DNA from 3 places in the Oceanobacillus phoenicis genome. Region 3 is predicted to be linked to each of the others. Evidence: riboswitches for the same ligand, from Rfam matches in the RefSeq annotation. Region 3 holds a riboswitch; each other region holds the start of a gene.
The links. A riboswitch is a leader RNA that binds a small molecule or an ion and turns the genes downstream of it on or off. The one in region 3 is predicted to bind thiamine pyrophosphate.
Positions count from the first base shown of each region.

Region 1: another riboswitch for thiamine pyrophosphate. It lies ahead of thiT (energy-coupled thiamine transporter ThiT); the one in region 3 lies ahead of thiW (energy coupling factor transporter S component ThiW).
Region 2: another riboswitch for thiamine pyrophosphate. It lies ahead of thiM (hydroxyethylthiazole kinase); the one in region 3 lies ahead of thiW (energy coupling factor transporter S component ThiW).

Region 1 is NZ_JBDFME010000001.1:3,129,587-3,136,226, reverse strand. It holds gene ABC346_RS15760 (M3 family oligoendopeptidase) at 1-1,100, shown strand, start outside; TPP riboswitch at 1,160-1,263, shown strand; gene thiT (energy-coupled thiamine transporter ThiT) at 1,387-1,956, shown strand; gene ABC346_RS15750 (hypothetical protein) at 2,093-3,505, shown strand; gene ABC346_RS15745 (carbon starvation CstA family protein) at 3,815-5,548, shown strand; gene ABC346_RS15740 (cory-CC-star protein) at 5,651-5,908, shown strand; gene ABC346_RS15735 (ArsA family ATPase) at 5,930-6,640, shown strand, end outside.
Region 2 is NZ_JBDFME010000001.1:3,944,426-3,951,065, forward strand. It holds gene ABC346_RS19715 (FtsW/RodA/SpoVE family cell cycle protein) at 1-571, opposite strand, end outside; gene tsaD (tRNA (adenosine(37)-N6)-threonylcarbamoyltransferase complex transferase subunit TsaD) at 791-1,801, opposite strand; gene rimI (ribosomal protein S18-alanine N-acetyltransferase) at 1,798-2,247, opposite strand; gene tsaB (tRNA (adenosine(37)-N6)-threonylcarbamoyltransferase complex dimerization subunit type 1 TsaB) at 2,240-2,947, opposite strand; gene tsaE (tRNA (adenosine(37)-N6)-threonylcarbamoyltransferase complex ATPase subunit type 1 TsaE) at 2,958-3,407, opposite strand; gene thiL (thiamine-phosphate kinase) at 3,417-4,376, opposite strand; tRNA gene ABC346_RS19745 (tRNA-Asp) at 4,530-4,606, opposite strand; tRNA gene ABC346_RS19750 (tRNA-Met) at 4,688-4,764, opposite strand; rRNA gene rrf (5S ribosomal RNA) at 4,853-4,968, opposite strand; TPP riboswitch at 5,354-5,456, shown strand; gene thiM (hydroxyethylthiazole kinase) at 5,547-6,326, shown strand; gene ABC346_RS19765 (Lin0512 family protein) at 6,360-6,640, shown strand, end outside.
Region 3 is NZ_JBDFME010000001.1:168,879-175,518, reverse strand. It holds gene thiM (hydroxyethylthiazole kinase) at 1-431, opposite strand, end outside; gene thiD (bifunctional hydroxymethylpyrimidine kinase/phosphomethylpyrimidine kinase) at 460-1,254, opposite strand; partial or broken gene tenA (thiaminase II) at 1,251-1,889, opposite strand; gene thiW (energy coupling factor transporter S component ThiW) at 1,945-2,436, opposite strand; TPP riboswitch at 2,516-2,631, opposite strand; gene ABC346_RS00930 (LytTR family transcriptional regulator DNA-binding domain-containing protein) at 2,726-3,766, shown strand; gene ABC346_RS00925 (ABC transporter ATP-binding protein) at 3,878-4,726, shown strand; gene ABC346_RS00920 (ABC transporter permease) at 4,723-5,424, shown strand; gene ABC346_RS00915 (DHA2 family efflux MFS transporter permease subunit) at 5,629-6,640, shown strand, end outside.

The DNA of each region.
Region 1 (6,640 bases), 3.0 Mb from region 3:
TCAGCCAAACATTAAATCATCTGGCAGGGTTTCGACTACAAACCTACAAGCATTACGGATGGGATAATGTTCTAAAAGAACCGTTAGAGAAAAATCGTATGAAACAAGAAACACTCGATGCAATGTGGGGAGCAATAGAAAGAAATAAACAGTATTTTGTAAAATACTTAGATAAGAAAGCTGAATTACTGGAGCTAGATAAATTAACTGTTTATGACATTGGTGCTCCGATTGGCAAAGCGGAGGAAAAGAAAAGTTATTCAGAAGGTGCTGCATTTATCGTTAATCATTTTGCGAAATTTAGTCCTAAAATGGCAGACTTTGCTCAAATGGCTTTTGAAAAAAATTGGATAGAAGCAGAAGATCGACCAGGAAAACGTCCTGGAGGTTTTTGTACAAGTTTTCCAAACAGTGAGCAAACAAGAATTTTTATGACTTATTCTGGAACGTCTTCTAATATCGCGACGTTGGCTCATGAACTCGGACATGCTTATCACCAACATGTAATGAACGATGTTAATGGATTAAATCAAAGATATGCTATGAATGTAGCGGAAACAGCATCTACCTTTGCAGAAATGATAGTTGCAGATGCATCTGTACAATCTGCAGCAACAAAAGAAGAAAAGAGATCCCAACTCGAATTGAAAATTCAGCGTAGTATTGCATTTTTTATGAATATACATTCCAGATTTTTGTTTGAGACACGTTTTTATGAAGAAAGAAAAAAAGGTATGGTATCGACAGAACGCTTAAATCAATTGATGGTAGAAGCACAGAAAGAAGCATACTGCGATAAGCTTGATGAATACGATCCAAATTTCTGGGCTTCAAAAATGCACTTTCATATAACTGGAGTACCTTTTTATAACTTCCCGTATACATTCGGATATTTATTTAGTCTGGGAATCTATAAACATGCCCAAGAACAAGGCGGGAATTTTGAAGATGATTATATAGCTTTACTAAGGGATACCGGAAGAATGTCTGTAGAGGAATTGGCACAAAAACATTTACATGTTGATTTGACGAAATCCGATTTTTGGGAAGAGGCAATTTCCTTATGTGTGGAAGATGTTGAGACATTTCTTCAATTATAAACTATTGTATAAATAACCAGATTAACGTACAATAAAATATAGCAAAAAAGTAAATAGAAAAAGCCTGCAAGGGGAGCCATATGGCTGAGAGTGGACATTGATTGTTCTGACCCTTTGAACCTGTTAGTTAGTACTAGCGTAGGGATTGTAGTCTTTTTGATGGATAGTAGTAATGTGTGAGCGGAGCAAAGACTGTATGACGCAGTCCCATCAAGAAGCTTCCCCTTGGCATTACTTTTTTGTTGTGTAAATAAACGATTTCTGACCGTAAAGGAGAGAGTAGATAATGACAACAAAAAAGACGTTATTTTTAGTTGAGGTTGCTGTATTTTCGGCGCTTGCACTATTACTAGATTTAATTCCATTGCAAATAAAACTATGGCCACAAGGTGGATCAATCGATTTTGCTATGATTCCAATATTTATTGTTGCATTCCGTTGGGGGCTAAAAGGTGGCTTATTATCAGGGTTTCTATGGGGTATGTTACAAATTGCTGTAGGTACTGCATTTGTATTGGTGCCATTGCAAGGATTCATTGATTACGCCATTGCATTTACTGTCATTGGTCTAGCGGGAGTTGTAGCAAAATCAGTACAAAAAAATGTACGAGAAAATAAGATCAAATCATACTTATTCTTAATTACTCTAGGAGTATTTATCGGCTCATTTGCACGATTTATTGCACATTATATTGCTGGGGTTGTATTCTTTGAATCTGCCGTAGAAGGTCAACCAGTATGGCTATATTCTCTCTTATATAACGGCTCGTATATGTTACCTTCTTTTATACTGAGTGCATTAGCAGTATTCTTTTTATTTCATAAGCAACCAAAAACATTACTTCATACAAAGTAGGCAATTTGCTCACACAAACAAAAGTCTGAGGACCAAGAGTTCTCAGACTTTTGTTATTAAGTGAAGAAGGTTACAGTAGCGAAAATTCTTCTGTTTGCATAGGTTATAGTACATTCAAGGAGAGGAAGAATGTAAGATGACATTAACCCTGGCGCACTTCATTTATGGGGTGTTTACACTCGTAATTATCATCACAATGATTTTCAGGAAAGGGATTGTACTGCCGACCTTGTTAGGAACTTTTATATTGTCATGGGTATTTAATGGCAGTATCGTTTCAGGATTTACAGCAATCTTTCATGCAAATCTAGTTGCCGCACAAGAATTATTTAGTATATTTTTGATTATTACGTTTATGCTTGCCTTATTACATTCCTTAAAAGACCTTGGAGCAGATGTACGAATGATACAGCCAATACAAAGAGTAATGGTAAATGGCCACGTATCATTTTTTGTATTAATAGGGGTAACCTATGTAATTTCACTATTCTTCTGGCCGACTCCAGCAGTGCCGTTAATTTGTGCATTATTGGTTCCTGCTGCAATTAGAGCGGGGTTACCGGCAATGGTAGCCGCAGTTGCTATTGCAATTGCCGGTCAAGGAATGGCATTATCATCTGATTATATCGTTCAAGTTGCTCCAAATCTATCGGCAACTGCTGCAAATTTAGATACAAGTATCGTTGCGGATCGTTCACTTATTCTCTCATTAGTTGCCGGCGGAGTTGCCATTGCAATTGCATATATACTTTATCGCAAGCATATTCGCTCGAAAAATGATCCGGAAAACGAAAGGGAGCTAAAACAACTGCAACAGTCGGAGCATTCTGTACACCAGCCTAAAACGAAACAGTTGCAAACATGGAGTAAACTATTTGCGATTATTGTACCAATTGCTCTGTTAGCTGTAGTCGTGTATATGATGTACGGTAAATTTATTGCCAATACAGAATTAGTAGGTGGTGATGGGGCTGCTTTTGTTGGTGGAGTTGCAGTAATATTGTTATTGCTTTCAACAATTGCGTTTGGAAAACAAAACGCACTAGATTATGTAGGAAGTCATATTACAAATGGTTTTGTATTTGCTTTTAAGGCTATGGGGCCAGTTATACCTATTGCTGGTTTCTTCTTTCTTGGTAGTCCGGAGTTTTCAGGTAGAATATTAGGTGTAGAAGAAGGGCCTGCCTTACTATTTGATATTGTTGCTTCCATTCAACAATATTTACCAGAAAGCTCATTTTTAGTTGCTTTCAGTGTATTAATCATTGGAATTATTACTGGGTTAGACGGTTCTGGTTTTTCAGGATTGCCTTTAACGGGCGCTTTAGCCGCTTCGCTTCAGACAAGTGGAGTGGATGCAGCTACACTGGCTAGTATTGGTCAACTAGGAGCTATATGGACAGGTGGCGGCACCATTGTTGCTTGGTCGTCATTAATTGCAATAGCAGGTTTTTGTGGAGTATCTGTAATGGATTTGGTCCGAAAGAATTTCATTCCAGTAATAGTCGGATTGATTATAGCAACAATCGTAGGAGTTATCTTCTTATAGAATTGTGATACGACAATAAAATTACGATGTCTTTACTTGTTTCGTAACTTCAATTTCATTAATAATTGAAGATTACTGAACGTGTAAAGGCATTTTTTATTGAAATAATGTAAAAATAGGTTATACAAATTTGTCGAATATGTTAGAATAATTCTAATAATAGAATAACAGAGGTGATGACAATTGATATTTTGAAATTTGCAAGTAGATAGTACATAAAAAAACTAGTTCGAAATAGTATGGTTGTACTAAATAAAAGCGCTTACACATAAGTTGATACAAATAATGGTTTTAAGGGGAGGTATACAATTGAATGCTATTGTTGTTGCTTTAATCGGTATTATTATTTTTATATTGGGCTATCGTTATTATTCAAAGTTTGTAGCAGAAAAGATTTTTCGATTAGACCCAAACTATGTCACTCCCGCGCATCGCTATAAGGACGGTGTTGATTATGTTCCGACAAATAAGTTTGTTCTTTGGGGACATCATTTTACCTCAGTAGCAGGTGCTGCGCCAATACTTGGTCCTGCGATTGCAATTTACTGGGGGTGGTTACCTGCATTTCTATGGGTAGTCTTAGGTACGGTATTTGCTGCAGGTGTTCATGATTTTGGAACATTAGCATTATCTGTCCGGAATAAAGGATATTCCGTTGGTACGATTGCAGATAAGTTAATTGGTAGAAGGGGAAAGCTATTATTTTTATTTATAATATTAATATTAGTTTTAATGGTAAATGCAGTATTTGCATGGGTGATTTCCAATTTATTTATTAGTTATCCATCTAGTGTTTTGCCAGTGTTTATTCAAATACCTCTAGCAATTTGGATTGGATATGCTGCTTATAAACGAAGTAAAAAAATGTTAGTTCCTTCACTTGTTGCGCTTGCTGTTATGTATTTAACAGCAATTTTAGCAAGTAGATTTGATTTTTTACAAATTGATCTTGTCCGTTTTATGGGAGGAGAAGATGGAGCTGGGTTATTTGGATTAGGAAGTGTATCCACAGCATTTTTAATTTGGATTGTCATTCTAATGGTATATGTTTATATTGCTTCGACATTGCCAGTATGGAAATTATTACAACCAAGAGATTTTATTAATTCGCATCAATTGGTAGTTGGGTTAGGTATTCTCTATTTAGGTCTAATTTTCACCAATCCTAGTATTACAGCGCCACCAATTAATGAGAGTCCAGATAAAAGTCTATTACCATTACTATTTATCACCATAGCATGTGGAGCTATCTCCGGTTTCCATGGATTGGTATCATCAGGAACATCATCGAAACAATTAAATAAAGAAACGGATGCAAGATTTGTAGGCTACTTTGGAGCTGTAGGTGAAGGAGTACTCGCTCTTGTATCTATACTTGCGGTTGGTACGTTATTTGCGAATACAGATGCATTTTCTCAAGCATACGCTTCATTTTCAGACGCCAACGCGATAGGATTAGGTAATTTTATTGAAGGTGCGGCTAATCTAGCACAAGGATTATGGATCCCGACTGATATAGCTACAACAATAGTATCGATTATTGTTGTTAGTTTTGCAGCAACAACATTAGATACATCCGTACGTCTTATGCGTTATATCATCGCAGAATTAGGAATTGAATATAAGATTAAACCATTAACAAAAACACATGTTGCTACCTCGGTTGCAGTGTTGTCCAGTACAGCTCTAGTATTGATTCCAGAAGGACCGAACGGATTTGGATCTGGTGGTTATCTCATATGGCCATTATTTGGGACTGCCAATCAACTTTTAGCAGCAATAAGTTTATTCCTTATTTCGATTTGGTTAAAACGTAGAGGAAGTAACTATCTTGTTACACTCATCCCGATGATTTTTGTTATATTCATGACCTTGTTTGCGATGTTCCAACAAGTATTCTTTGAGTGGTCTTGGTTTGGAACTGGATCTAATATGTTATTGTTTGTATTAGGAGCAATCATTTTTGTATTTGCAATTTGGATAGCTTTCACCGCCTTTCATGAATTAACGAAAAAACAAGATGATCCATTCGATATAGAGTAACGTTGATGATACTGCCTCAAAAACTGGAACAATAATTACGTGTTGTACTGGTTTGAGGCAGTATTTTCATTTTTTCTGTAGAAGAAAGGAGCGCTCATAATGATGTTGGAAAAAATCAAAAAACTAATTTATTATTACGAGGAAGTCATTAGTTTGCCGCATCGACAAGAAGTAGCTAGAGAATTACGAAATGAGGATGATTTCTTCTTGTTATTACTTTATTCGGAGATGCTAGGAATTCCGAATCCAGTATACTACTATACGTTGGAGTTGTACCCTTACATTATTGAAGATTTTCATGACTGGCATTTGCGAATGGGAATGGATAAATCTCCATTAAGTGGTATTCGTTGTTGCTAATAGAAGAAAGGGGAATTTGGAATGGAAGTGTTACACAAACGCATCATTTTTGTAGGAGGGAAGGGTGGAGTAGGTAAGTCTAGTTCTGCTGCTGCAATCGCTTGGAAGTTAGCAAAAGAGGGTAATAAAACATTACTTATATCCACTGACCCTGCACATAATGTAGGGGATATATTTCAAACCACAATAGGTGGAAAAATAAAGAAATTAGCTGATTCCCTTTATGGTCTGGAGATTGACCCTGAAATAGAGACAGATACTTATATCCGATCCGTGAAAGAAAATATCCAAGGAGTGGTTCATGTCGGGATGATTGATGAGGTTAACCGACAGTTGGATACGGCAAAAGCTTCTCCTGGTGCAGACGAGGCTGCTTTATTTGATAAATTAATCTCCATCATTTTGGAAGAAGGTAACCAGTTTGATAAACTAATATTTGATACTGCTCCAACTGGACATACGATTCGTTTGTTAACACTACCGGAATTAATGGGGATTTGGATAGAAGGATTATTAAAAAAGCGAAAGAAAACAAATGATAACTATTCTCAATTACTAAATGACGGAGCGCCTGTAGAAGATCCGATATATGATGTTTTACATGAGAGACAGCTGCGCTTTTCTAAAGCAAGAGAAATCTTACTCGATCAACAACAGACAGGATTTTTATTCGTATTAAATCCGGAAAGACTTCCTATACTGGAAACAAAAAAAGCGATTGATTTGTTAGGA
Region 2 (6,640 bases), 3.8 Mb from region 3:
TAATCTTCCAGTTAATACCTGATAAAATAATCATCATTCCTGCAATAAACAAATACACCATCGATGTACCAAAATCAGGTTGCAGCATAATTAATCCTACTGGAATCAATGTGAAGATGATTAACTTCAATAAAAGTTTAATATCCGTCTTTATAGTTTGAACTTCTATTTTCTCTTTGTGCTTAGTAATTGTAGCAGCTAAAAATAATATCGTTGACATTTTCGCAAATTCAGCGGGTTGAATGGATAATCCAGGTAAAGTAAACCAACTATTTGCACCATTAATTTCCCTTGCAATTGCATCCGGACTGATGAGTAACAGTCCCAACAAGAAAACTCCACCTAAATAGATATATATACTACCTCTATATAACTGCTCGAGATCGATAAATTGTACCGCTGCCACAAAGCAAACACCAATACCAAAAAAAGCAATTTGTCTAATGACAAAATTAGTATTATTTTGGTCAATTTGCTGCGCATTATAAATAGCTAATAAACTAATGATTACAAATCCTAAAAAAAGCAGAATCAAATCAGTTTGAAAATAATAATTTTGTTTTTTATTCATCGGATTCCCACCAAATTTCTTCCTGTTAATATCCTTCTTTAACCAAACACTTACCCACAACGAAAAGCTCGAAAAATGTCTAAAAACCTCGAATCAGAAAAAGTTATACACATAATCCACAACCTAATGAACAGTTATCCACTTTTTCCATCCACATTTAAAAGATGATGATGTAGCTTATCTACAGGATATATCCACATCCCTGTGAATAACCTGTGACTAACTCAGCATAAGCGAAGGATTTGCATTTAAATCAAGTGTTGAACGATATCCCTTTTCATACATTATCGTACCAGCTGCCGCAATCATTGCTGCATTATCTGTACATAGCTGAATTGGTGGAATATATAAAGGAAAACTTTCATCTGAAAAACGTTTCTCCAGACTTTTTCTTAACCCTGTATTAGCAGCTACTCCACCTGCTACAATAACTTGTTTTACGTTATATTCTTTCGCTGCACGATATGTTTTTTCTGTCAGTACTTCCACAACACTCGCTTGAAAACTAGCTGCAATATCTTCTGCATCCAAAGTCAATCCACGCTGTTTCGCATTGTGTATTTTATTTATCACTGCTGATTTTAAACCGCTAAAACTAAAATCATAACTATCTGCTTCTAGCCAAGCACGCGGAAAATCAATCGACTCTTTACCTTCAGCAGCTAAACGATCAATTTGCGGACCGCCTGGATACGGTAAATCCAGCATACGAGCTACCTTATCATATGCTTCTCCTGCGGCATCATCTCTGGTCTCACCTATTAATTCATAATCATCATGATCTTTCATTAGAACTAATTCTGTATGTCCACCAGAAACAATCAGAGCTAACATTGGAAATTCGAATTCATTCTCTAAACGGTTTGCATAAATATGACCAGCAATATGATGCACCCCTACTAATGGTTTCTTTTTAGCGAAAGCTAATGCTTTCGCTGCATTCACACCTACTAATAAAGCTCCAACTAATCCAGGTCCCTCGGTAACTGCGATTGCATCTATTTCTTCCCAGGTAACATTAGCTTCCGTAATTGCCTGTTCAAGCACAAGTGTAATTTGTTCAACATGGTGTCTTGAAGCAATTTCTGGAACAACTCCGCCAAAGCGTTTATGACTTTCGATTTGTGATGCAACTACATTGGCTAGAATCTCTCTACCACCTTTTACTACAGAGGCCGCAGTCTCATCACAACTAGTCTCTATACCTAATATAATTGTTTCTTTTTTCATTTTAAATTCACCCACATCACGATGGCATCCTCATGATTATCCGTATAATACCTCTTACGAATACCACCAGGAACTAAACCAAATTTTCTATATAAGGACTGCGCGGCTATATTTGATACGCGCACTTCTAGTGAAAGACGCTCTACTCCTTTTGATATGGCAAGCTGCATCACATAACGAAATAACTTTTCACCTAATTTATTTCTTCGGTAACTTGGTAAAATAGCAAAGTTCGTTATTTGAGCATCATCTAGCACCATCCACGAACCAATATAACCAACAATTGTATGTTCTATTTCAACGACATAATAATACGCATGTGCATTTTCGATTATTTCTTGATAGAAAATATCCGTTGTCCAAGGTGTTTGAAAACATGCATTTTCTACAAGTAAAACTTCAGGTACATCAGTAAGTTCCATTGGACGAATGGTTAAATTAGTCATTCAATTGACGTTCCTTTTGGCTTTTTTGCCAATTTGCTTCTGCCTCTGCTAAACGTAAATAGTTTGGAACGAGCTCATGAATGTCTTTCGGTTCTATATTCATTCCTGCAAGCCCTAGGTGCGAAGCTTTTGGAAGCTGATATACAGATTCAGGAATAATTGCTAAATCTCCTAATTCCTCTTTAATTATTTCTTTAAATTGATCCATATCTGGACTTAAGAATACTACATTTTCACCCTGCTTTTTTAACTTATCAAGCATGGCAGTCATAAGTAAATTTTCTTCTTCAATCACTTTTTCAATTTTATTATCGTTAAATTGATATCCACCAGTAAACACCAATCCTCTTCTCGCATCAAAGAAAGGGCATATAATTCCATTAAAGAACTTTCCTTGATATGCTAGTACCTCTAAACTGGAGACACCTACTACTGGTATTTGTAATGCCCATGCCATTGTCTTTGCAGTAGATAAGCCAATTCTTACTCCAGTATATGAGCCAGGCCCTTTTGCTACAACAATCCGATCAAGATCTTCTGGTTGCATAGATACTTGATACATAAGACTTTCTATAGCAGGCATTAAACGAACGGAATGATTCTTTGCGAGATTAGTTGTAAGTTCAGCAATTATCTCTCCATTCTTTAATAATGCCACACCTAATACTTGATTGGAAGTATCGATTGCAAGTATATTCATACATAAACTCCTAACCTTGTAATTCATTTACTACTTGTTCAAAATGGGACCCATACGGATTCAAATAAATTTCACGGATATCTTCATCTTCTGTGTAATGGATGGAAATATCTAAACGATTCTCGGGTAAGTATGGCTCAATAAAGCCTGCCCACTCCACTACAGAGATTCCATTGCTATGAAAATATTCATCAAAACCAATATCTTCGAGTGAATCCTCCAAACGATAGACATCCATATGATATAAAGGCATTTTACCACGATATTCTTTCACTATTGTAAACGTAGGACTCGTAATATAACGCTTCACTTCTAATCCAGAAGCAATTCCTTTCGTAAACGTTGTTTTACCGGCACCTAGCTGACCTTCTAACGTAATGACATCACCAGGATGCAGCAACCTTGCTAGTCTCTCCCCGAAAGTTTTTGTCTCTTCCGGAGAATGAAGCTGTATTTTCATCTAATTCACCTACTTCAAATGTGTATATCCGCTTTTTTTAAGCACTTTACGCACATCATTATCTTCTATATAAACAGGATGTTTGTTTTCTTCTACAACATTACCAATTATCGTTAATTGGGTGTTTGTTTCCTCAGCAGCTTTTTTTACTACATTCCAATCGTGCTTATCTACTGTTCCTAGAAGTTCAAAATCTTCACCACCAGATAATTTCCAATGGTATTGTTGCTCATTCGTAAATTGATAAAAAGAACGTGCAACTGGTATGTCATTTTCGCTTATAACAATAGATACATTAGAAGCTTCTGCAATTTCACTTGCCTCATTAGCAATGCCATCACTAACATCATTTAAAGATACTCTGTCCAGTTTTTCTAAAGCTAGTGCAAAAGCCACTCTCGGTTCGGGTTTTCGATGTCGACTTATATAAAAATCTTGATCAACATAATTATTTTCATTGGACAAGATATGAAACCCTGCTTGAGAGTCCCCTAACGTACCCGTAACAAAAACAATATCTCCTTCTTTTGCATGCCGACGATATCGAGCTTTGTTTGTATTCGTATATCCAATCACAGTAATAGAGATTGTTAATTGTTTACCAGAAACAGTGTCTCCACCAATAATATCCATGTGATACTTCGAAGCTAAATCATCCATACCTAAATATATCTGAGATAGCTCCTCTTCAGTCCAATTCTTTGGTATAACAATAGAAACTAAATAAAAACTAGGTAAAGCTCCCATTGCTGCTAAATCACTTATATTTGCTCCTAATGCACGATAACCGATATGAAATGGTTCCATAGTAGAACGAGAGAAATGTACGTCCTCTACAAAGGTATCTACTGCTGTAACAATATCCATCGAACTTCGAAAGACAGCAGCATCATCTCCAATTCCTTTTACAAGAGAAGACTGCTGATAAAATGTCGGCTTAATCGAATCTATAAAAGAAAACTCATCCATTTAAAATCACCATTCTTTGTATTCACTACCAACTATCATAGCAAAAACAAAAGAAAAAAGAAAAAAATTGGACGACTAAATTATGTCCACAAACTAAAAAAACACAGGTTTTAATTAAAACCATGTGCTCTACAATTTCTAATATAATTTTCATGGCGGTCCGGACGGGACTCGAACCCGCGACCTCCTGCGTGACAGGCAGGCATTCTAACCAACTGAACTACCGGACCAACTTTTTTTACTTATGTATGGTATCCAGTATTTCAATGGTGAATCTGGATCTTAGTAATAGTTATTTACTATAAATAATTTGGTTGCGGGGGCAGGATTTGAACCTGCGACCTTTGGGTTATGAGCCCAACGAGCTACCAGACTGCTCCACCCCGCGATATGCATTATGATATGGGAAAATATGGTCGTACACTTCTATGTGTTATACTAACATATTCTATCCAATCTAAGGATAAATTATCCTTGTCTGGCGGCGTCCTACTCTTGCAGGGGTATAACCCCAACTACCATCGGCGCTGAAAAGCTTAACTTCTGTGTTCGGCATGGGAACAGGTGTGACCTTCTCGCTATCGCTACCAGACAATCCTTAAAAACAAGGACAAGTAATATTATATCCATAGAACTATAAAAAAGCAATACCTTTTTAAAACTTTTTTTATTTCGTCGTTTGTTTTTATAAAAAAATGCTAGTAAACGTTGATATGACAATCTAATATCGCTAAACGAGTTGCTAATTTAAATTAGTCTCAGTTAGAAAATCTACATTTGTGCGTACATTTAAGTGTTATGTTTTTTTAAGTTTCATCATACCGATACCGCCAACTTCCATTACGATCAAACCAGGTCATTGTTATAATCCGAACATTTTAATAAAATAATAAAAACTTAAGTATCGATGAAAATTGACTCATATGAATAATTTTACTTTTAAGAAAAAATGAAATAAGATATAGGTAGAATAAATAAAAATCCACTAGGGGTGCCAATTGGCTGAGATAAGATTCATTTCTTAATCCCTTTGAACCTGAACTGGTTAATACCAGCGTAGGAAAGTGGAGTTGGCGACTATACCTATTCTGTAGCTGTATATATAACCACTCCATTTTGGGGTGGTTTTTTTGTTCTTTATTCTAAATTAATAGGAGAGGAGAATTTTTGGTGGATGCTATTGCTAAGATTAAAGAAAATAAACCGTTTATTTTTAATATTACCAATGAAGTTGCATCTAATTTTTCTGCTAATGGTTTAATCGCTATCGGAGCGTCACCTGCGATGTCTCATACTCCAAGAGAAGCTAAAAAGTATGGAGAAATGGCCGATGCAGTAGTGCTAAACCTGGGGACATTAACGGAAGACCGGGGAGAAGCAATGTTAAAAGCTGGAATGGAAGCAAACAAGAATGGGGTTCCAGTTATTCTTGACCCCATTGCAGTTGGAGGTACAGATTTTCGGACGGAGATCATTGATGACATACTTAAAAAGGTAAAGCTAGCTACAATACGTGCTAATGCTGGGGAAATAGCTGTGTTGGCGGGTAAGTTAGAAAAAACAAAGGGGCCAGATTCCATTATTCAAGAAAACGATCCAGAAATCGCAAAAACAGTCGCTAAAAAATATGATACGGTTGTCATCTCAACTGGGAAAGTTGACGTTGTGACAGATGGTAGGCGAACTGCGTTATGTAAAAACGGGCATGAAATGCTACAAAACATTACGGCTAGTGGCTGTTTACTTTCATCTTTTGTTGGACCTTTTATAAGTGTAGTTGATGACTTTTATCAAGCAGGTATATATGCTGTGACAAGTTATGGTATTGCAGCTGAATTAGCAATGGAAAAAGCATCTGGGCCTGGAACATTTATTCCGGCATTACTCGATGAATTATACTTTCTATCCGATGAAAAAGTAGGAAAATACAAACAAGTTCACGAACTATAAGGATTTGTAACAATATGGAAGGAGGAAAAGCAATTGGAAAATCTTCTCTTTATCGAGACAAGAACAGGCGTAGATGTACATGGACAGAACGTGAATATTGCATCAGAAAGAGCTGTGATGAATGCAATCCATACCAATTCTATGCCAGGAATGAAGAAAATTCTACCAGATGGTGACTTAGATAAGATGAAGGTACATGTAAAACTGGGCATCCCATTGGATCTGGAAAAATTGGATCACGACAAAATAAAACAATTAATTCCTTATGGTACAGTCACTGTTGAGATCTTACCTGGAGGCCTGGCAACTACTAG
Region 3 (6,640 bases):
AAATTACCCTTACCAATAGAGTCAACTCCTTTTGCTTCGAGTTTGATATCCACTAGACTTGCTAATTCTCCACCATTTCCCTTTATAACAGTCGGTCGAACTTCCTCTAAGATTTTATCAATAGCTTTGCGTCTAAAAGAAGTGGCAGCAACACCTACAGGATCTATTAATACAGGAATGTTATGTTTATTTGCTGTTTTTCCAGCAGCTATCATCGATTCCAATTCAGTGGAAGTTAATGTACCGATATTAATTAAAATGGCATTTGAGATTGCTGCAATTTGTTCTACTTCTTCTATCGCTTTTGCCATAATTGGTGAACCGCCGAATGAAAGTAACCCATTTGCTGAGAAGTTCATTACTACTTGATTGGTTAAGTGATGCACGAGTGGTTTAGTATCACGAACTTGTTTAATAATATCGACTTGCATATTTATCTCCCTCTCCTTAGTTTCTTATTTATCTTTCCCGAATTGCCCAATGATTTGTCGGTCCATTCCCGGCACCAAGTTCAAACGATTTGGATATTGCAGCAGTAACGAATTCCTTTGATTCCTGAACTGCTTTTACAACAGGGTATCCTTTAGCGAGATAACTAGTAATAGCAGCAGAATAGGTGCACCCCGTACCATGAGTGTTTCTTGTATTGATTCGTTTAGCTGAAAATGTATGAATCGCAGATCCGTCATATAGAAAGTCTACTGCTTCTCCTTCCATGTGGCCTCCTTTTATAAGTGCGGCATCCGCATTAAAATGATCGACGATATACTTTGCAGCTTCCTTCATATCTTCGGTTGTTTTAATCGAAAGACCAGTAATAAATTCTGCTTCTGGAATATTAGGAGTCACTAGTGTTGTTTGTGGGAGCAGACATTCTCGTAGAAATGAACGAGCTTCTTTATCAATGAGTGAGTCACCACTTGTTGCAACCATAACTGGGTCCATAACATAAGGAGCATCTATTTTCTCTATCTTTTTAGAGATTACCTCCATCATTTGTTTATTGGCAATCATGCCCGTTTTAAGAGCATGAATCGGCATATCGCTCATAATGACTTCAAGTTGATCTTTAATCATATTAATAGGCATATGATGGACAGAAGTTACACCAGTAGTATTTTGAGCAACTACGGAAGTAATCACTGACATGCCATACGTTTGTAGTTCTTGAAATGTTTTTAAATCTGCTTGTATTCCAGCTCCGCCACTAGGGTCAGTGCCAGCAATCGTTAATGTACATGATACATTATTCATTTTTTTATATCCTCCTTCAGTGTCGGCCACTTCTCAGTGGACATAGCCATTTCCCAAAATAAGTATTCTAATTGACAACTCTTTCGGAAAGCAATTTTCATATTCGCCTTTTCTTTTTCAGAAGCATGTAAAGCGTGTTGATCAAGCCGGGAACACATTTCCTCTATATCTTGTTTCGTATCTGCATAACATTGAATCCATATTTGAAACGAGTGATCATCTGTTGGTCAATACATATCTTTTAAATGTTTGCCAATCTCATAATATGTCCAAGGACATGGCAATAGAGCGCTAAGTGCTTCTCCAGTAGATCCTGTTTGTGCATGATACATCATGTGTTTTACATAATGGTCTCCTGTAGGTGGTAAAGGATGTCCTTGTAAATCTTCATAATTCTCATCTATATAATTACAGAAACAAAGATGTGCTTGAATTTCATCATGCAATGAGAACTGTATGAGTTCATTGAAATAGGCAATATCATCACGATCATCAGCATTGGCGATAGCCATGCCAATGGTTTTCATAAATCCATTTAAATAAGCGTAATCGGCTTGGATATAATTTCTAACTGCCTGTAATGGTAGTATTCCCTTTCCTATCCCATCTACAAACGGGTGCTGCTTAATTAACATAAATACATCATCATTTTCTTGTCTTAGCTCCTCAGTAAATTTCATTCTATTCCTCCTACGTATGGATTTGCATGAAGTTTGTTTTATGAACCCGAGATAGAATAAACCAACCTATACAAGCTCCAGAAACACTGCTAACAAAAAATGCCGGAAGAAAGGCGATTGCACCTACACTTGATCCCATAAGTAAATTCGCAAAGGGAACTGCGAGTAAAGAACCAATAATTCCTGTACCAAGAACTTCTCCGGTAACCGCTAAGCTACGATAGCGCCACTTTCGGTAGAGTATCCCAGCAAATAAAGCGCCAATCATTCCTCCTGGGAAAGCTAATAATGTTCCTAGACCTAAAAGATTCCGAAGTAAACCAATCATTAAAGCAACCCCAACAGCAGGTCCTGGACCAAGTAACACTGCTGCGATAACGTTTACTGCATGTTGTACTGGATATGCACGGGCGACACCAGCAGGGAACCATAATAACTGCGAACCAATTGTACCGATGGCAACAAGGACAGCCATCAATGTTAAGACGCGGGTGTTTCTCACTTTATCTCTCCTTTCCAAAACACAAAAAAACCAAGCCCAACTAAAGGACCTGGTTTTGGTATACTGAGAATGTAATCATCAAAATTATTGACTACTTCCCTACGCTGGTATTAACCAGATCAGGTCCATAAGAGTCGGAAAGTAGGTGCTTTCCTCTCAGCCCACACATCTTATTGGGCACCCCTAGTAGTTGCTTTTCGTATTTATTTACTTCATATTAACTGTAACAAAATAAATAAATTCTGTCATCTAGTGTAGATAAAATTAGTATTCAAAGGGGATTAGATAGATGCTTCAATTGAAAGAAATAGAATATCGACATGGAGACCACATATTGTTTTCGACGTTTAATCTAACGATTCAAAAAGGAGAAGTTGTTGCTATTCACTCCTCTTTAAATGTTAGACAGATGTTAATCAAAATGATCGTTGGAGATAAAAAAATCAATAACGGTAGTATCGAATTAAATGGAATTTCATTAAAAGATAAAGTGGAGTATTTTCAAGCGTTAGGACTTCAATTATTGAATAACGGCCTTTACGAACGGATGAATATAAAAGAATATTTTCGATTTATGGAAAAATTATATCAAACGAATGTCAATCATCAAGATTTGATTGAAAAATTACAGTTGTATGAGGTGAAGGATAAACGCATAAATAAATTAACAGAGTCTGAACAAAGACGAGTTCAGTATGGGAAAATAATTATACAAGATGCAAGTGCTATTCTATTTGAAGAGCCAGATTTAAATGTTGACCTTGAGACCAAACGAGTATTGGTTCATGTTTTAAAATACCTGCAAAAGAATAATAAAGGTGTATTAATATTGACTTCTAATATGGAAAGCGCAATTACATTAGCAGAGAGTGTATATCGACTTAATGAAGAGGGGTTACAAACGGTTGAAATAAAAACGGCAGAAAATGAAGAGAAACAAGAAATAGACGATGTTTCTGATGAAGGATTAGATAAACAAGATTTTTCTTTCCAGCTAAATAAAATACCATCTAAAGTAAATGACAAAATAGTACTTCTTGATCCTCCAGAGATTGACTACATTGAAAGCGAAGAAGGTCAAGCTGTAGTACATATGAAGGGGTCATCGTTCCGAACAGCATTTACACTTCGTCAATTAGAAGAGAAATTAGAACATCAGGGTTTCTTTCGATGTCATCGATCTTATATTGTAAATTTGCAAAAAGTACGAGAAGTGATCACGTGGACAAGAAATAGTTACAGTCTTGTGTTACAGGATAAAGAAAAAACACAAGTACCTTTATCAAAAACAAAAATGGTTGAATTAAAGCAAATTTTAGGAGTCGATTAAACTCCATTTAACCGATTATTTACTCCATTCATCGGAAATCTAGTGCGAATACCTTGATATAACAGTATTCTGAAGATGCAAATGAAAATTGGATTTTCAGGAGGGAATAATATGACTTCAGTCATTGAAGTAAGTCATTTAGAAAAAATTTATCAAAATAAGCAAGCACTTAACGATGTAAATTTTCAAGTCGAAAAAGGGGAAACATTTGGTTTTTTAGGTCCAAGTGGTTCAGGAAAAACAACAACAATAAAAATATTAACTGGACAATTAACTCATACTTCTGGAATAGCAAAAGTATTTGGAGTACCAGTTCAACAATTAAAATCACCAGCTCAACGTAAACGATTTGGAGTTGTTACAGATAATAGCGGTCTATATAACCGTCTCACTATCTATGATAATTTAAAAACATATGCTCAGTTATATGATGTAAAAGAGAACCGCATTCATGAAGTATTAGAAATGGTGCGTTTAGAAAAAGAAACAAAGCAACAAGTAGCGAAATTATCAAAAGGTATGACACAACGCGTACTTTTAGCAAGAGCATTACTCCATAAACCTGAAATATTATTCTTGGATGAGCCAACCTCAGCATTAGATCCAGTGAACTCTAAGCATATTCATGAAGGATTAAAGGAATTGAATAAACAAGGTACGACGGTATTTTTAACAACACATGATATGGAAGAAGCGGATCATTTATGTCATCGTGTAGCGTTTTTGAATAAAGGATCTGTACAGTTATTAGATAGTCCCAAAAATTTAAAGAAGCAATATCGTGAAGAGAAGGTGTTACTAGAGTTAAGGGATGGTAGAGAATTGGAATTACCATTAGAACCTTCTATCGCCTCTGACATTCAACGATATATATCAGAAGATCGTGTGGAAACTATTCGTACAAAAGAGCCGACATTAGGAGATATTTTTGTAGAAGTAACCGGGAGGGAACTAGTATGACTTTTTCTGTAAAACGTTTTATGGCAATTTTTCAAAAGGATTTAAAGGACTTATATCGTAATATGTATGTCTCTTCAACGATTATCTTACCACTTGTATTTGCGCTTATATACGGAAGGATGGATGTTGTTCCATTAGAGATTCATATATTTATCATTAGCATTTCTTTATCTATGGTAGGTGCCTTTCTTCAATGTGCGATCATAGCAGAAGAAAAGGAAAAGAATACACTTCGTGGATTGATGCTTTCGCCAGCTACAATCACTGAGATATTAGCAGGAAAGAGTACAGTAACATTAGTTATCACATTGGTAATTACGTATATTTCTATGTTAATCTCGGGATTTTCACCTTCTAATCTTATTCCGGTTGCATTAGGAGTTGTGTTAGCGCTCGTTTTCTTTATCACGCTAGGGACGTGGTTAGGATTAATTACTCGTTCTGTTTTAGAAGCTTCCATCTATATTTTGCCGGTGATGTTTATATTTGGAATGGCTAATATGTTTATTGGATTTGCTGAAGAATATCCTTTTCTAAAAGTTTTAGAGTATACTCCTGCTATTCAGTTATTCGAAATAGCAAATATAACCGATGGTACTTTTGCTGATTACTTGTTACCATTTGCAATCATTGGAGCATGGGTAGTTGTTGGTGCTGTTTTAACAGTCTTATCCTTTAAGAAACGAATGATGGATTAGTATCCAAACGCAAAAGAATAGTTTTATAAATGTCTAGAGTCCTTCGTTTGCTTAAGTATCGGAGGACTCTTCATGCTGCTGTCTTGTGAAATTAAGTCCATCTATCAAAAAACTTTAAAAAATTTTTATAGATTCTTTACGGGTTTTCGTTTAATCTATAAGAAGTGTTTTAATTTTTGTGTTTTTTAAAAGGGGGAAATAATAGTGAATCATATACATCGGCCGACAGTGGTAGCATTATTACTTGCAGGATCTTTTATTGCGATTTTAAATCAAACGTTAATGATAACAGCCATCCCCCCTATAATTATAGAAATGGGAATTACAGCAAATAGTGCACAATGGCTAACGACGGTATTTATGCTTGTGAACGGAATTATGATACCAGTAAGTGCATTTTTAATTGAGAGGTTTACAACGAGACAATTATTTATGTCAGCAATGGGGATCTTTGCTATCGGTACATTAGTGGCAGGTGTAGCCCCCGTTTTTGAAATGTTATTGGTTGGAAGAGTCATTCAATCTATTGGCGCAGGAGTAATGCTACCACTAATGACAACTGTATTCTTGCTTATTTTTCCAATTAATCGCCGAGGCTCTGTAATGGGGTTAATTGGTTTAGTTATTTCTTTTGCACCAGCTATCGGTCCAGCTTTATCTGGGTGGGTAACAGGACACTTCTCTTGGAGATACTTGTTCTTTATTATCTTCCCAATCGCAGTCATCGATATGATTATAGCGTATTTCGCTTTGAAAAATGTAACGGAGGTAAAAAAGACAAAGCTCGATGTCTTGTCTATTATTCTATCTTCGTTTGGATTCGGGGGAATTCTTTATGGTGTGACTAATGCAGGGAATTATGGTTGGGGAGCACCGATCACACTGATAACGTTAGCTGTTGGAGTTATTTCTTTAACGTTATTTATTTTGAGGCAGTTAAAACTAACTCATCCAATGCTAGAGTTCCGTGTGTTCAAATACGCGATCTTTCCGTTTAGCATATTTATAGGTTCGATAACATTTATGGGACTCATTGGTACAGAGACATTAATTCCTTTATTTATGCAGAATATGCGTGAATTCAGTGCATTTCAAGCAGGGATGGCAATGTTGCCAGGAGCGTTAGTTACGGGGCTTCTTGCACCAATAATTGGTAGAATGTTTGATCGATACGGTGGAAAATGGATTGTACTTCCAGGTGTCATCATTATTACAT